3 regions of the Piscinibacter sp. HJYY11 genome follow, and region 2 is predicted to be linked to each of the others. Evidence: predicted binding sites of a transcription regulator. Region 2 holds the regulator's gene; each other region holds the start of a gene.
The links. Region 2 encodes LexA, which represses DNA repair genes until DNA is damaged. Its sites were predicted from a motif close to ACTGTATNNNNATACAGT; they were not measured.

Region 1 (5,402 bases), 190 kb from region 2:
CCGGGCAGCGGCGGTGGCGACTTCTACTGAGATCCTGGACTGCCGTGAGGCTTTCCGATCAGCGCGTCGTCTCGGCAAAGGTGCGAGCCGCCATGTCGGCCACCTGCTGGCCGGCGGCGACCACGCGGTTGCGGCCTGATCGCTTGGCCTGGTAAAGCGCCGCATCGGCGGCCTCGACCACGGCTGCTGCCGTGCTGCCATCGGAGGGGAAGGCTGCCACGCCGAACGAAGCGGTCACACGCACGGCGCTGGCCGCTTCGCGGAAGCTCAGGCCACGCACCCGGGCGCACAGATCTTCCGCCTTTTGCACCGCATCGTCGCGCGGGCACTCGGGCAGGATGAGGATGAACTCCTCGCCACCGAGGCGGCAGGCGATGTCGCTGGCGCGCACCGCCCCTTGCAGGCACTGGCCGGTGCCCTTGAGCACGGCGTCACCGGCTGCGTGGCCATGGGTGTCGTTGACCTTCTTGAAGTGGTCGAGGTCGACCACCACCACCGACAGCGACGACTGCGTGCGCTGCGCGCGCAGCAGCTCGCGGGCGAGCGTTTCTTCCATGTAGCGGCGGTTGTACATGCCGGTGAGCGGGTCCTTGATGGACTGGTCGCGCAGCACCTGGCGCAACTTGGCGTTCGACAGCGACAGGGCCACCTGCTCGGCGATGGTCTGTGCCATCAGCGCGGTGGCGGCCGCCGCGGGCTTGGCGGCAGGGTCGTCCGACCACACGTGCAGCTGGCCCATCACTTCGCCATAGGCCATCAGCGGCAGGCAGAGGTGGAAGCCGGTGATGGCGCTGTCGGCGTAGTGACGGCAACGCAGGTCCGAGGGGCTGGTGCAGACGTGCGTCTGCCCGCGGCGCAAGCCCCAGCAGGCGCTCGGCTCCATCATGGCCTCGTGGCGGGTGGCACCTTCGCCCCAGGCGCCGGCATGCTCCAGCACGTCGGCCGAGTTGCGGAAGAGGTAGACCGCGCCCGACGTGGCGGGCAGGAGGCGGTGGCAGTAGAGGCTCGTGACTTCGAGCGCTTCGACCAGGCTCATCTCGGTCTGCAGCACGCGCGACATCTCCCCGAGCGACAGCACCTCGTCGTTGCGCCGCTGCAGCGCGGCCACGCCTTCTTCCAGCTGCGCGCTGGTGGCACGCAGCGCGTCGGCTGCGCGCTCGCGCGCGCGCATCGAGTGCAGGATCACGCGGCCCAGATAGAAAAGCAGCGCAAAGGTGAGCAGCGTGCTGCCCAGTGAAAAGGCGATCGACCAGGTGACCTTGCGCGTCAGCTCGGCGTCGATGTCGGCAAGCTCCTCGACCCGGCGCGCGACCAGCCCGTCGACCAGGCGGCGCAGGTCGTCCATGTAGCGCTTGCCGGTACCGCTGCTCACGGCCTGCTGGGCGGCCTCGAAGCCGTCTCTCCGACGCAGCTCGACGTTGCGCTGGAGATCGGCCACCTTCAGGCGCGTGCTGGCGACGATGCGGGTCACGAGCTCGCGCGCCTCGGTCGATTCACCGGCGTAGCGGCTTTCCAGGCGCGACAGCTCCGGCGGCAGCTCGGCCATGGCCACGTTGTAGGTTTCGAGAAAATCTTCGCGGCCGGTGACGATGTAGCCACGCTGGCCGGTCTCGGCGTCGACCACCAGCGATTCCACGCGGCGCAGCGACTGCACCTGGCGGTCAACCACCTCCCGTGCATGCCGGGTTTCGTTGACCCAGCCAAGGCTGAGCGGCGGCACCGCCGCGGTGATGCACATCACGACGGCGGCGATCAGGGCGCCCGCGGTCAGGCGTTTTTGGTATTGGGTCAGCATGTGGACGGAGCTCGTCCCGCGAGCGTAGACGGACGAACCGTGTGCTGATCGCGAGAAAAGCGGGAAGCTTTCTTTCCAACGGGGTCTTGATGCTGTATAAAAATACAGTATGACGCTTCCCAAGCCTGACACGCCTCAAGCCCAGGTGCCCGTGAAAGGGCGGGGCACCAACTGGGCCATCGTGCACCGCTACGCCCGCCAGGCGGGCGAAAGTTTCGACGACGGCTGGGGTTCGATCGACCAGATGGCCGAAGAGGAGCACCTGCCGCGCGAGACGCAGATCATCGAGGAGCGGGTGAAGTCGGTGCTCTCCAGCAACGACTCGCCCGACATCGGCTTCGACCTCTCGGTCAACCCGTACCGCGGCTGCGAGCACGGCTGCATCTACTGCTTCGCACGGCCCACGCACAGCTACCTCAACCTCTCGCCGGGGCTCGATTTCGAGACCAAGATCATCGCGAAGGTCAACGCCGCGGAGCGTCTGCGTGAAGCCTTTGCCAGCCGCGCGTACGAGCCGTCGATGATCAACATCGGCGCGGCCACCGATGCCTACCAGCCCATCGAGCGCAAGCTCGGCATCACACGCTCGATCATCGAGCTGCTGCACGAGTGCCGGCATCCGTTTTCCATGGTCACCAAGTCGTCGGGCATCGAGCGTGACCTGGACCTGATCGTTCCCATGGCCGAACAGCGGCTGGTGGCGATCTACGTCTCCATCACCTCGCTCGACCCGAAGCTCGCCCGCATCCTCGAGCCCCGCGCGGCGGCGCCGCACCGGCGCTTGCGCGTGGTCGAGACGCTGGCCAAGGCCGGCGTGCCGGTGGGCGTGAGCGTGTCGCCGGTGATCCCCTTCATCAACGAGCCGGAGCTCGAGCGCATCCTCGAAGCCGCCGCCGAGGCGGGGGCGCAGTCTGCGTTCAGCATCGTGCTGCGGCTGCCCTGGGAGGTGAACCCGCTTTTCCAGCAATGGCTCGACCAGCACTACCCCGACCGCGCGGCGCGCGTGATGGCCCGCATCCGCGAGATGCGTGGCGGCAAGGACTACGACGCGAGCTTCGGCACGCGCATGAAAGGCACGGGGGTGTGGGCGCAGCTCTTGCGCCAGCGCTTCGACAAGGCTTGCGCGCGGCTCGGGCTGAACAAGACGCGCATCGAGCTCGACCTGTCGCTGTTTCGCAAACCGGTGATCGCGGCAGAACCGGCGAAGCGCTCGCGGCCGGCCGACGACGGGCAAGGCGAATTGTTCTGACGTCCTGGCGCTTTCAGGCCGCGGCTTCTTCCGGAGGCTCTTCGGCGCCGGGCTCGGCCGGGCGCACGTCACGCAGGTTCAGGGCACCGGGCTGGCGCCCGCCCGATTGGCCCAGCATCGCAGCACTCACGCCGACGGCGTAGAGGTCGCGCAGCGCGTCGGCGCGTTGCTGCAAGCCCGCGGCGTCGTCGATGCGTGGGCCGTGGCGCTGCAGCGTCATGCGCGCCATGTCGATCAGCTTGGCGTTGTAGGTGCGCTCGGCATGCGCGAGCAGCGCCTGCACGGCGGAGCGATGGTTGCCCTGCACCGTGTGCGTCACGGCCTGCTCGGCCATCTCGCTGATGCGCGCATGTGCCTGGCGCACGCGCTCGGCAAAAGGCGGGTGCGTGGCGGCGGCGCCGGCCAGCAGCTCGGTGAGGCCCTTGGAGCTGGCGAAGCGCAGCCCCAGCGTGTCGACCCAACCTTCGCAACCATCGAGCTGAAGCTCGCCGGCGGTCAGTTGTGCGAGCAGTGCCAGCAGGTTGCAGCCGGCTTCCACGTCGAGACCGGGCTCGTCGAGCTTGCTGAACAGGACCTTGACCTCGGCCACCACGGCCGCCACCTGCTTCAGCAGCATCAGGTTGAGCACCGACACGATGCTCGCGAAACGCTGCAGGCGCTTGCTGTTGGGAGCACGCTCCAGCGCATGCTGCACGTTGTCGACGCAGCGCTGCAGGCCTTTGCTGTCACGCTGCTGGAAACGGCTGAAGGCCAGCAGCACGAGCGACTGGAAGTCGAACATCTTCGAACTGATGCCGAGCGTGGCCGCCCGGTCGAGCATCTTGGCGGCCTCGTCGCGGTCGCCCATGAAGAAGGCGAGCATGCCGTGTTTCTGCAGCCGGGCAATCGAGCTCGGCGTGAGCGAGCTGGCCTTGCGGAAGGTGTCCAGCGCTTCGCCGAGGTTGCCTTGCTCGACCTGCACGCGGCCCATCACGTCGTAGGCGTCGACATGGCTCGGGTGGTCGCCGATCAGCGTCTCCAGCGTGCGCATGGCCTGCGTCGGCTGGTTGGCGTCGATCTGCGCACGCGCAATGCCCAGGCGCGCCCAGGGCAGGGCGCCGGTTTCGAGCACGGCCTCGCAGAGCTTCTTGGCCTCGTCGTGCATGCCCTGGCGCAGCAGCAGCTCGGAGCCGATGCGCGCCGCATAGAGCCAGTAGATCGAACGGCTGGCAAAACGCTGCAGGCACAGGCGTGTGGCCTGCTGGTAGTCGCCTTGCTCGATGGCGGTGAAGATGTCGGCCAGCGTCTTCTTGCGCTTGCGCGCCTGCGTCAGGCGTTCGCCGAGCGACGTGGCGGTGTGCGGCTTGAGCAGGTAGCTGTCGAGGGCGGACTCGGCCGCGTCGGCCACCATCGTGTACGAGGCCTCGCCGGTGACGATGATGAAGACGGTCGAGAAGGGCAGCAGCTGCGCGCGGCGCAGGTCGTCGAGCAGGTGCTGCGCGGTGTAGCCGGGGTCTTCCTGGTCGAAGCGGTGCTCGCACAGCACCACATCGAACGGGCGGGCTTCGAGCTGCTTGCGGGCGTCCTTGATGCGGCCGCATTGCACGACCGTGCCCACGCCGAACTCTCTCAGCTGCGCTGAGAGGATGCTGCGCGAGGTCGGGTTGCCATCGACAACCAGAGCCTTGCAGTCGGCGATTTCACGGTCCAGCAGTTGCACGGGGTCTCCAGGGGGCGCGCGGCGGCGCGTGAACTACTGCCGCCTTTGCGCCATCTCCCTGGAGTTATCGGCCCCGCCGAAAGCCGACTTGAGCCGGAGGACTTACTTGAAGAGGTCCTTGACCCGGTTGGTCCAGCTCTTGGCGTTGGGTGAGTGCTTGTCGGGCGACTTGGCCAGCGACTCGTCGAGCTCGCGCAGCAGCTTGCGCTGATGCTCGGTGAGCTTGACGGGCGTCTCGACGCTCACGTGGGCGTAGAGGTCGCCTGGGTAGCTGGAGCGCACGCCCTTGATGCCCTTGCCGCGCAGGCGGAAGGTCTTGCCGTGCTGCGTGCCCTCGGGCAGGTCGATCTCGGCCTTGCCGCCCAGCGTGGGCACTTCGATCGTGCTGCCGAGCGCGGCGGTGGTGATGCTCACCGGCACAGTGCAGTGCAGGTCATCGCCATCGCGCTCGAAGATCTCGTGCTGCTTGATGCGGATCTCGATGTACAGGTCACCGGAGGGCCCGCCGTTGGTCCCGGGCTCGCCATTGCCGGCCGAGCGGATGCGCATGCCTTCGTTGATGCCGGCGGGGATCTTCACCTCCAGCGTCTTGTTCTTCTTGATCTTGCCCTGGCCGTGGCAGGTGATGCACGGGTCGGGGATCACGCGGCCCGTGCCGT
Region 2 (5,402 bases):
GCCGCGTCGTGGTCCACCTCACACCGGAAGGCCGCGCCCTCCGGCAAAAGGCCAAGCGCGTGCCCGTGCAGCTCGGTCAGGCCATGCAGTGCGACGTGCAGGAGATCGAAGGCCTCACGCAACGCCTGCAACAACTGCGCGCCAATCTCCTCGACGCCACTGCGGGTGATGCCGCAGGGGCACATTGATCACCCCCTTCTTCCACCCACCCCTGAACGGAGCTTCACATGGCCCTCGAAAAAGTCCTCTACACCGCCCACGCCACCTCCACCGGGGGCCGCACCGGCACCGCCGAGTCGTCTGACGGCGCCCTCAAGGTCAACCTGAGCACCCCCAAGGAGCTGGGCGGCGCCGGCGGCCCGGGCACCAACCCCGAGCAGCTCTTCGCTGCCGGCTACTCGGCCTGCTTCATCGGCGCGATGAAGGCCGTCTCGGCCGCGCAGAAGATCAAGCTGCCGGACGACGTGTCGATCAAGGCCGACGTGGGCATCGGCCCCATCCCCGGCGGCTTCGGCATCCAGGTCGCGATGGCGATCACCGTGCCGGGTTTCGAGAAGGCCCAGGCTGAAGCGCTGGTCGCGGCAGCCCACAAGGTGTGCCCCTATTCGAACGCGACCCGCGGCAACATCGACGTGACCCTGACCGTGGTCTAACCCGCTGGCGACAGCAACTGAAGGATCAACTCCACCCGTGCCTGCGCGGGTGTGAGTTCACCGGCCGACGGCAGCACGTCGTCGGCCCGTTTCAGCACCCGGCCGTTGCCGCAGCGGCTGCTGCGCCAGACGGTCACGCCCTGGTCCTGGGCTTCGAGCAATGCCTCCTCCAGCGCCGCGTGCACCGTGCCATTGCCGGTGGCCGCGACCACCAGGCCCTGCACACCGATTTCGCAGGCGGCACGCACCAGCGCCCCGCTCGCCCCGGCATGGCTGGTGACGATCTCGACCTGCGGCCAGGCATCCGCTTCCATCGGCAGCCACTGCAGCCCAAGCGCCTCGCCTTGCGGCCAGGCGCGCCACGCCGTCACGGCGCCCTCTTCCACCACGCCCAGCGGCCCGGCATCGCCTGAGCTGAACGCGTCCACGCGGTAGGTGTGGGCCTTGCGCACATCGGTCGCGGCGTGCACCGTGCCGGACAGCATCACCACCACGCCTCGCGCACCTGGCACGCCGGCCACGGTCACCGCATCGAGCAGGTTCTGCGGGCCGTCGGCCTGCAGCGAGGTCGCGGGCCGCATCGCCGCGGTCATCACCACCGGCTTCGTCGGCGCCAGCACGCGCTGCAGGAAATAGGCGGTCTCTTCGAGTGTGTCGGTGCCGTGGGTCACGACGACGCCGGCCACGTCGTCACGCCCAAGGTGATGGGCCGTGCGCTGCGCGAGCGCGCGCCAGATGGCAAACCCCATGTCCTTGCTGTCGGCCTGCGCCACCTGCTCACATTCGAGCGGCAGGCCAGCCAACGCGGGCACCGCCTTGACCAGCGCCTCGACGCCCAGCTGCGCCGCGGTGTAGCCGACGTTGTCAGCCGCATCGGCCGCCGTGCCGGCGATGGTGCCGCCGGTGCCCAGCACCACGATTGTTCTGGAAGTGTTTTGCATTTCTCGCTGAGCTGGATGAAAATACAGGCACTGGATGAAAACTCAGGATGCCGCCGATGGAAGCGCCCAAGCTCACTGAACGCCAACAGCAGATCCTCGATCTCGTGCAAAGCGCCATCGAGCGCACCGGCGCCCCGCCCACCCGCGCCGAGATCGCGAGCGAGCTGGGCTTCCGTTCCGCCAACGCCGCCGAAGAGCACCTGCAGGCCCTGGCCCGCAAGGGCGTCATCGAGCTCGTGGGCGGCACGTCGCGCGGCATCCGGCTGAAGTCTGACACGTTGCGCGCCCTGAACGAGATCCGCGGCAAGCAGTTCAGCCTACCCCTGCCCAGCCTGTCGCAGCTCACGCTGCCGCTGGTGGGCCGCGTGGCCGCCGGCAGCCCCATCCTCGCGCAGGAGCACATCGACCAGACCTACCTGATGGAAGCGAGCATGTTCCCGCGCCGCCCCGACTACCTGCTCAAGGTGCGCGGCATGAGCATGCGAGACGCCGGCATCATGGACGGCGACCTGCTCGCCGTGCAGAAGGCCAAAGACGCCAAGAACGGCCAGATCGTCGTCGCCCGCCTCGGCGAAGACGTGACCGTCAAGCGCTTCCGCCGCACACGCACCAGCATCGAGCTGCTGCCCGAAAACCCCGACTTCAAGCCCATCGTCATCCCCTTCGGTGACGTCGACTTCGAACTCGAAGGCATCGCCGTCGGCTTGATTCGCAACAACATGATGATGTGAGGCGATTGATGGCCTCCATCAAATCACCGAAAGCCAAGACCGCCCAGGAGTGCGAGCGGCTGGAGCAGCTGCCCAACATTGGGCCTTCGCTTGCCGAAGACCTGCGGCTGATCGGCATCGCCCACCCGCGGGAGCTGCGCGGCAAAGACGCTTTCGTGCTCTACCAGAAGCTTTGCGCGGTGACGGGGCATCGACACGACCCCTGCGTGCTCGACACCTTCATGGCGGCCACCGACTTCATGGGTGGGGCGGAGCCGGCGCCTTGGTGGAACTACACGGCGCAGCGGAAGGCATTGTTCGGGCAGGTCTAGCTTGCGGTGCTGAAGTCGGAGCGGGGAGCGCAGCGGCGGGGTACCGCATTGCGTTCATGTCCCCCTTCCTGAACCCTCCCGGGTTCAGGAATTCCTCCTAATACTTCACTCCATGCGGCACCCCACCACTGCGCTCCGGGCACGGCCGTGAAGCTTCTTTGCATGCCTCCTTCGTTTCGCGGGAAGGGCGTGGGGTGAGGGGCGCAGTGAAGTAAAGGAAGGAATTCATGAACGCGGGAGCGTTCATGAAGGAGGGACATGAACGGAGCCCCTCACCCCACGCCCTTCCCGCCGCTCAGACACACAGGAGCTCAGGAAGCCCGAGGCTTCAACACCAACACATGCTTCGCCGGCTCAGACGCCCAGACCGGCACGCCCTGCACATCGCGCCAGCGGTCAACAAAGCTGCGGTACAGCGGCGAAAACACGATCCCCGACTGCCCCGTCGAATGCATGAAGCGTGACTTGCTCGGGTCACCCAGGTCATACAGCGCCCGGAACGACGGCCCGTGCTCGTCGAGATAGAGCTCACCGGTCGTCGCGTCGGGCTTCTGCGACACCCGCGACACGTTCACCGTGTAGGTGTCGCCGCCCACTGGCGTACGCAGCTCGAAGTACTTGGCCAGGAGCTTCACCCGGCTGAACGGCCGGTGTTCTGACCGCGCCTGGTGCGCCTTGCCCCACTGCCACTTCGTCACATCGGCACCTTGCAGCGCCTGCAGCTCGTCGAGCGCGCGGGTGAACGCCGAATCGACCTGGTCCTGGCAGCTCTCTTGCGCGGGCGTGCTCTTGTCGTCGCACCACCAGGCATCGTTGCGCTCCAGCGCGCCCTCCAGCCCTTCGCGGAAACTGCGGGTGGCGATCAGTCGGTCGAACTGCGCGGCGCCCACCTCGTCGCGGAAGATGCCGTTCGTGAGCTGCCGCGCCCAGGCCCAGGCGATGAGCGGCGCGGCCTTGTCGGCCGCCATCGTGCCGTCGAACCCCGCCAGCTCCTTCTGCGCAGCACTGGCCAGCGCGTGCTGAGATTGGGCCTTGCGCAGGAACGGCATCAGCCGCTGCGTGCCGAGCGAGACCACGTCGGCCTGGATCTGCCGCAGGCTCTCCAGGCTGTGCTTCGGCTTGGCGGCCAGCAACTGCTCGATGCGCTGCTGCCGGTACGGCGCCGCCCACTCGCTGGTGAGGAAGTGCGGGTAGGAAGCGTCGTGGATGCGCTGGTTGGCGGTGGCGATCCAGCCGCGCGGCGGGTCGGTCTCGCGCGGCGTCCAGGTCGGCTCGAGCACACCTGCCCAGTCGTAGCGTGCATCCCAGCCCGGCGCGGGCACCAGGCCCTTGAGGTCGTTCTCGGGCTTGCGCACCGGCACGCGGCCAGCGGCCACGAAGCCGATGCGGCCGTCGACATCGGCCACCACCATGTTCTGCATCGGCGCCAGGTGCTTGCCCGCTGCGGCGATGAACTCGGGCACCGTGCGCGCCGTGTTGAAGGCAAGTGCGGCGTCGAGCGTGCCGCTGTCCTTGTCGAGCGCCGTCCAGCGCATCGCCAGCACGTAGGCCGGGCGCGTGGACGAGACGATGCCTTCGGTCGCACCGCCGATGTCGGAGATGACCGGGCCGTGGCGCGTGCTTCGCGCCGTGATCGTCACATCCGGCTTGCCACGCACCTTGATGGTCTCGGTGACGCTGACGAATCGGGCCCAGCCCTCGGGCGTCTGGTACTCGGCGGGCTCGTTCGGGTTCACGCGCTCGATGTACAGGTCCTGCACGTCGGGCCCGGTGTTGGTGAAGCCCCAGGCGACGCGCTCGTTCTGGCCCAGCACCACCATGGGCAGGCCGGGCATGGTCGCGCCGGCCACCTTGAAGCCCGGTGCTTCGAGGCGGGCGAAGTACCACAGGGCCGGCGCCGTGAGCTTGAGGTGCGGGTCGTTGGCGAGCAGCGGCTTGCCCGTCTCGGTATGCGAGCCGGCCACCACCCAGTTGTTGGACCCGACGCCTTCGATGCCCGAGACCGGCGCCGCGCTCAGCGCCGCCTGGCCGAGGTTGGCGTTGAGCTTCAGGCTGCGGAAGAGCGCGGCATAGTCGGCCGTCGGAAGCGGCTTCTCGCCGGGGTATGGCGGCAGCAGCTCCTGGATGCGATCGACCGGCAGCTGCAGCGCCAGGCGCAGGCGCAGCAGCTCGCCCGACCAGTTGGCGCCCAGGTCCCAGGCCATCATCGTGGCCCAGCCGATGGTGTCTTCGGGCACCCACGGCTCGGGCTGCAGGCCCGTCAGCATGAACTCCGGCGGGCGGGCGCTCAGCTCGTTCTGCACATAGGCGTTGATGCCGGCGGCGTAGGCACTGAGCGCGGCGCGGCCTTCGGCACTCACCTGCTCCCACTGCTGCGCGGCCGCACGGCGCACGCCGAGCGTGCGGAGAAACTTGTCGGTCTCGAGGGCCGATTCGCCGAAGCCTTCGGCCAGCCGGCCACTGGCGATGCGCTTGTGCGTCTCGAGCTGCCACAGCCGGTCTTGCGCGTGCACGTAGCCGAGACCGAAGAACGCATCGTCATGCGAGGCCGCCTTGATGGTGGGGATGCCGTCGGCATCACGCTCGATGCGCAGTTCGCCGCGCAACCCGCCGGGGCCGCCCGCCAGCGTGATCGTGCCCTGCGTCGTGGGCAGCACACGGCGGCTGTAGATCCACAAGGCCACGGCCACGATCAGCGCCAGCCACAGCAGCGCCCAGGCGCCGCGACGTATCCATTTCATGTTGTGTCCTGTCTCCTTCGAACGG
Region 3 (5,402 bases), 850 kb from region 2:
TCCTGCTCGTCCCACCATTGGTGGCTCTTGGCCAGCCGGTCGACTTCTTCCAGCTCGAAGCCCAGCGCCTTGCCCACATCACGGATGGCGCTGCGGGGCCGGTAGCGGATCAGGTTGGCGGTCAGCGCAGCCCGCTCACGGCCGTACTTGCGGTACAGGTACTGGATCACCTCTTCACGCCGCTCGTGCTCGAAGTCGACGTCAATGTCGGGCGGCTCGTTTCGCTCACGGCTGATGAACCGCTCGAAGAGCACCGACATCCGAGCCGGATCGACCTCGGTCACGCCCAGGCAGTAGCAGACCACGCTATTCGCCGCCGATCCCCGGCCCTGGCAGAGGATGTGTTGCGAGCGCGCGAAGTTGACGATGTCGGCGACGGTCAGGAAGTAGTGCTCGTACTTCAACTCGCAGATCAAGCTCAGCTCATGCTCGATCTGGGCCTGGACCTTGGCAGTCAAGCCACGAGGCCAGCGCCGGCCGGCACCTTCATAGGTGAGCCGGCGAAGGTAGGACTCTGCGGTCTCACCCTTCGGAACCACCTCGGCTGGGTACTGGTAGCGCAGCTCCTCCATCGAAAAGTCGCAGCGCTCCATGACGTGCAGCGTTTCCGCGAGCAAGTCGGCGGGATAGGTCTGCGACAAGCGAAGCCGCGTCCTCAGATGCCGCTCCGCGTTCATCTGAAGATCGAACCCACACTCGGTCAACGGCTTCCCGACGCGTGTAGCCGTCATGACATCCTGCAAAGGCTTACGAGAGCGCACGTGCATGTGAACGTCGCCACCAGCCACGAGCGGCACGGCTGAGATCTCGCTGACCTCTCGCATGCGGTACAACCACGCCGCATCGTCCAGCTGACGCAGCATCGCGATCACAAACCAACATCGCCCCAGGAATTCGTTCAGCAGCCACTTGCCCGTCTGCAGCATGTGTTCGGGCCGGCTCCCTCGACGCGGCGCAGCCAGCACGACGCAATCGGCCAATGTCTGGCCGTCGATCTCGTCCTGGCTGACGTGATAGGTGCCTTTCCCAGAGCTGCGCCGAAGTCGAGTGATGAACTCGCACAGGTTGCCGTAGCCATTGAGATTGCAGGCCAGCACGACAAGCGTGAACGGCGCTTCGACCTGCCTTCCGGGCGCCACCTCGAATTGCGAACCGACCAGCAGACGCATGCCGTGCTCCTTCGCTTCGACGTGCGCTCGTACGATGCCCGACATCGAGCATTCGTCAGTGAGGGCGATCGCCTTGTAGCCCAGCTGATGCGCTCGCTCGACCAGCTCTTCCGGAAAACTCGCACCCCGCAGGAACGAGAAGTTGCTCAGGCACCAGAGCTCAGCGTAGTCGGGAAGAGTGCTGCGCGTGGCGGTCATGCGAATCGCCCCTGCAGGTACCAGGCGGTCTGGTCGTCGGCGAGCCTTTCCTGGTAGATCCAGAGCGTGCCGGCGTAGGCACTGTTGGCCACCCAGTAGTCGCGCTGGACGTTGAGCGCCGTGGCGCCCTCCTCCGCTGACACACGGTGCCACCAACCCCCTTCGACGCGATGCGGACCGGTGATGAGCTGAAGCGGCCCTTGGAAGCGCGGCCGGTTCTCGTGGGTGTCCAGGCGCAGCGGCTTGTCGAGCAGGAAGTTCGGTTGCGGCAGCTCGTCCTGGCGCGCGAGTTGGCGCGGGTGAGGCAGCGGTGCTGGCTGCCAATGGACGCTCCATTCGGGCCGGTGATCTTCGCCCGTCACCGGCCGCAGGACCTTGTCAGCGCCAAGTCGCGCGGCAATGCGCTCGAGTACCAGGGTCAGCGATTCGTCACCTGCGCGTGGATCTGGGATCAGAGACGCGCTGCGCTCCTCCAGCGGGATGACATCGTCTGCCAGCAGCTCCAGGTCACCGACGGGCGCCTTGAGTTCGACCTTGGCCAGGTGCTCGGCGAGAAGACGGCTCAGGTGCTCCAGGTCGCGCATCGGCTCGGCGGTGCGGATGGTGAGCTCTCCACCATCTCCAGCCGTCTTCGACCGCATGACGTCATGGCACCACTTCAAGGTGCAGGTGGTGACACCGGCATGCCGAGCGGTCAACCAGCCGCACAACTGCATCAACAGCCGACGTGCCCCGAACAGGATGGCCGGTGCGTGCTCGATGCGCGAAGGCAATTCGAGCCGGGAGCGGAAGGTCTCTGGCATCACCACCCGTTCGTGAGCTTCCGGCAGAAGCCCATACGCCTGGTCGAGCTGGCAGAGCAGTTCCTTGTCGAAGCGGCGGCTCAGCCCACCTCGGGGCAGTTTCCGCACGTCGCCCAGGGTGCGGCAGCCAATGCGCGACAGCGTGGCCTCATGGCGCGTAACGCCCACCAGGCATGACATGGGCAGACGATCGAGCAGCCGATCGAGAGGCTCTCGAAAGCCATTGGGCACGCCAGCGCGTGCGAACGCCACGGCGGCCAGGCTCGTCGGAGCCCACGACACCTGCGTGACGCCCAGGTCCTTGGCTTCCTCCTCGACGCGGGCACGCAAGGCCTTGCCGCCGCCGAAGAGGCGCACGCTCGCCTTGAGCTCCATGACGACGGCGGATTCTTCGACGATGGCGACCCGGGGCGTGAACTGCAGGCACCAAAGCGAAAGACCTCGGACCGCATCAATGGGAGGCGACTCGGCGTCGGGTGCGGATGGCAATAGCAGTGCTGCCCACAACATCGGCATGCACCTCGTGACGAGAAGGGGTGAGAAGACTTGGGCGGAGGGTGCGCGGCGTCAGCACCGTTTCCAGGCCACCCGGGACGGCCGCCAGTTCCATGACACCCTCGTGGACCGGCCCGCGGCGCTTCAGCACCTGCACCTGCAGTTGCCAGTCGGTCCCGAGCGAGGCGTGCACGCGCAGTGGTGCCGCCGACGCTTCATGACGCGCCCGCTCCGGTCGGCACAGCACCGCCATGCCTTCAAAGCGCTGTGCGCACACCTGCAGCCTGCGGACCTGCTCCGGCCGCACCTGATCCAGCCATGCCACCAAGGCGCCACAGGCGTTGGCCTTGAGCATCTGCTCCACGGACCAAAGACGGTGAGCGGGGGTTTGCGCATCGATCCAAATCAGGTGCCGCTCGCTCAGGCCCAGCTGCTGCAGCCCTGGCATGTGCGGCCGCATCGGTGATGCAATGACGACGACCGTCTGGTGACGCGCGGTCACGTCCCTCAGTGCCGGCGAGAGCAGCCGCCACTCGAGTACGGAGGGCTGGGCTTGGAGGAGTTCAGTGAGCGCTTGGCAAGGCCACCCGCCACCCGGAAGCTCTTGATCGAGAGCAGCGAAGCCGCTTGACACCACAGCATGCGTTGATGCGCCGAGCTCGTGGCCATGCCAAAGCGCCGCCTCCACGGCGGGCGGCAAAACAGGTCGACGAGAAGGTGGGGCACTGGGCTGGAGCGGCAAGGGCTCCTGCCAAGCTGGCAGCTCTGGCATGGATAAATCGCTATACTGGATGCCCATACAGTACCCGTCCGGCTGCGAAAAAGCCAGCCCGTTACACCGTAGGAAGGGTCGGACAACGCCCAATCACCCTGCGAGCGGTGAATTCGCACAATGGCGACGTTGCAGTCACTGGAGATGCCATGTGCTACTCGGCGCTTGTGTGGTCTGACTATCGAACCTACGTTCGAGACTTCAACGCGCGCATCAGCATCAAGGAGTTCTACGACCTCTTCTATCGGAGACTGTCGGACCCCAAGATCTCCGTGCCGAAGGCCATCGAAGCGTGGTTCTCCAACCCGACCAATGATGATGAGCGCCAGGTCAAGGAGTTGATCGACCGCTTTGCAGCGCAGCAGCAGCTCGAGTTCGAACAGCGCCTGTTCCAGCAGCGCACCCGGCTCGCCAACGCCGAGCGCAAGCTGCAGACGAAAACCACCGACGCGGCGCTCAATGATCAGCGGATCGCCACCAACAAGATCCGGCAGATCATGGGCTGGATCGACGACCTCAAGCGCACGGAACTGCGGGAGGACGATTCACGCATCTACCCGATGCACTACGTCCCCGTCATCGTGCTGGAAGACGGACAGCGCGTCGTGAAGCCGATGCGCTATCAGTGCCTGCCTGCGGGCAAGGCTTTCGAGAACGACAGGAAGTTTCCAGGCACCTACAACGCTCGGCGAGACAGCCTGAATCGGTATTGGAAGACGACCTTCGGCACCTCGCACGGCGTGATGCTGGCCACCAAGTTCTTCGAGAACGTCGAGACCCATCGCATGGAAGGCCGGGAGTTGCGGCCGGGCGAGAAAGTCAGCAACACCGTGCTGGAGTTCCAGCCGCGTGGACTGCCCTTGATGGTGGTGGCCTGTCTCTGGTCGCAATGGACCGGGCCTGAGATTCCCGATGGCTTGCTCTCGTTTGCAGCCATCACCGACGAACCGCCGGCAGAGGTGTCGGCTGCCGGCCATGACCGTTGCATCGTTCCGATCCGGGCTGAGAACCTCGATGCGTGGCTCCAACCAAATGCCGCCGACCTCAATGCGTCATATGCGGTCCTGGATGACCGGGAGCGGCCGTACTACGAACACCGTCTTGCTGCGTGAGTTCGCGATGTCGAAGGGTCAATTCACGAGCGCAACGATCGAGGCGAAGATCTTCGAGTTGCTGGCTGCACGCAGACCCGGCGCCACGATTTGCCCTTCCGAGGTCGCTCGCGCGCTGGAGGCTGAGGCATGGCGCCCTTTGATGCCGCAGATTCGACAAGTGGCGCAAAGTCTTGCGGACGCGAACCGCATCGTTGTGACGCGAAGCGGCGCTCCTGTCGACGCGACGCAGCCAGGCGGACCGATTCGACTACGAAGCGTCTCCAACAACGGCTAGTTAGCGGCGGCTGGTGCGTACGACGACTTGGGTGCCAGGGAGAACCGAGGATCTCTGTGGGCATCTTCTGCTTGAACCATCGTTCGGCCCATTAACTCCTGACGAACACCGGCCTCCACAAGAGCGGTGGTGTTGGATGCGTAAGCGGTCTTCGGGTGATGAGCGTGGCACGTCGGCTGCCAAGAGGTCACCTGAGAGGCGGATATTCCGGTATCTCACTACGGCCCGGTGCTCTCACAGGCCGGCGTTTTGAACACACGACATCGGAGTGCTATGACTCATTTCGCAAGAATCGCCGGCACCGTGACCTATACGCCTGGCGATGGTGTCCCTATGGAGATTCCCCAAGGCCGCGTGGAGGTCGACCTGGCGCCAGACAGTGCAACGCTGAGCTGGGAGGCTGAAAAGGGGATTGTTGGATCGGCAGCGATCCCTCGGACCTCTTACGAAGAGTACGTACGCTCCGGCAAGATCGTGCCCGAGAGCGAGGTCGACAAGTGACGTGTGGCTTCAAAGTCTGAAGGGAAGCGACCCTGGAACCCCTGCTGGGAGTGTCTCGTCCGTGGCCGGGGTGAG

Region 1: a site for LexA is predicted at 1,887-1,904, ahead of JI745_RS03415 (PA0069 family radical SAM protein). Genes of this name have one in related genera too.
Region 3: a site for LexA is predicted at 3,452-3,469, ahead of imuA (translesion DNA synthesis-associated protein ImuA). Genes of this name have one in related genera too.

What each region holds. Positions count from the first base shown of each region.
Region 1 is NZ_JAERQZ010000001.1:756,956-762,357, reverse strand. Features, by position in the region: gene dnaB (replicative DNA helicase) at 1-30, shown strand, start outside; gene JI745_RS03420 (diguanylate cyclase) at 59-1,795, opposite strand; gene JI745_RS03415 (PA0069 family radical SAM protein) at 1,905-3,044, shown strand; gene JI745_RS03410 (tetratricopeptide repeat protein) at 3,058-4,743, opposite strand; gene dnaJ (molecular chaperone DnaJ) at 4,846-5,402, opposite strand, start outside.
Region 2 is NZ_JAERQZ010000001.1:943,499-948,900, forward strand. Features, by position in the region: gene JI745_RS04250 (MarR family winged helix-turn-helix transcriptional regulator) at 1-188, shown strand, start outside; gene JI745_RS04255 (organic hydroperoxide resistance protein) at 228-653, shown strand; gene JI745_RS04260 (asparaginase) at 650-1,594, opposite strand; gene lexA (transcriptional repressor LexA) at 1,651-2,325, shown strand; gene JI745_RS04270 (helix-hairpin-helix domain-containing protein) at 2,334-2,636, shown strand; gene JI745_RS04275 (penicillin acylase family protein) at 2,948-5,377, opposite strand.
Region 3 is NZ_JAERQZ010000001.1:91,775-97,176, reverse strand. Features, by position in the region: gene JI745_RS00495 (error-prone DNA polymerase) at 1-1,367, opposite strand, end outside; gene JI745_RS00490 (DNA polymerase Y family protein) at 1,364-2,680, opposite strand; gene imuA (translesion DNA synthesis-associated protein ImuA) at 2,622-3,437, opposite strand; gene JI745_RS00480 (SOS response-associated peptidase family protein) at 3,587-4,549, shown strand; gene JI745_RS00475 (DUF3253 domain-containing protein) at 4,539-4,826, shown strand; gene JI745_RS00470 (hypothetical protein) at 5,100-5,327, shown strand.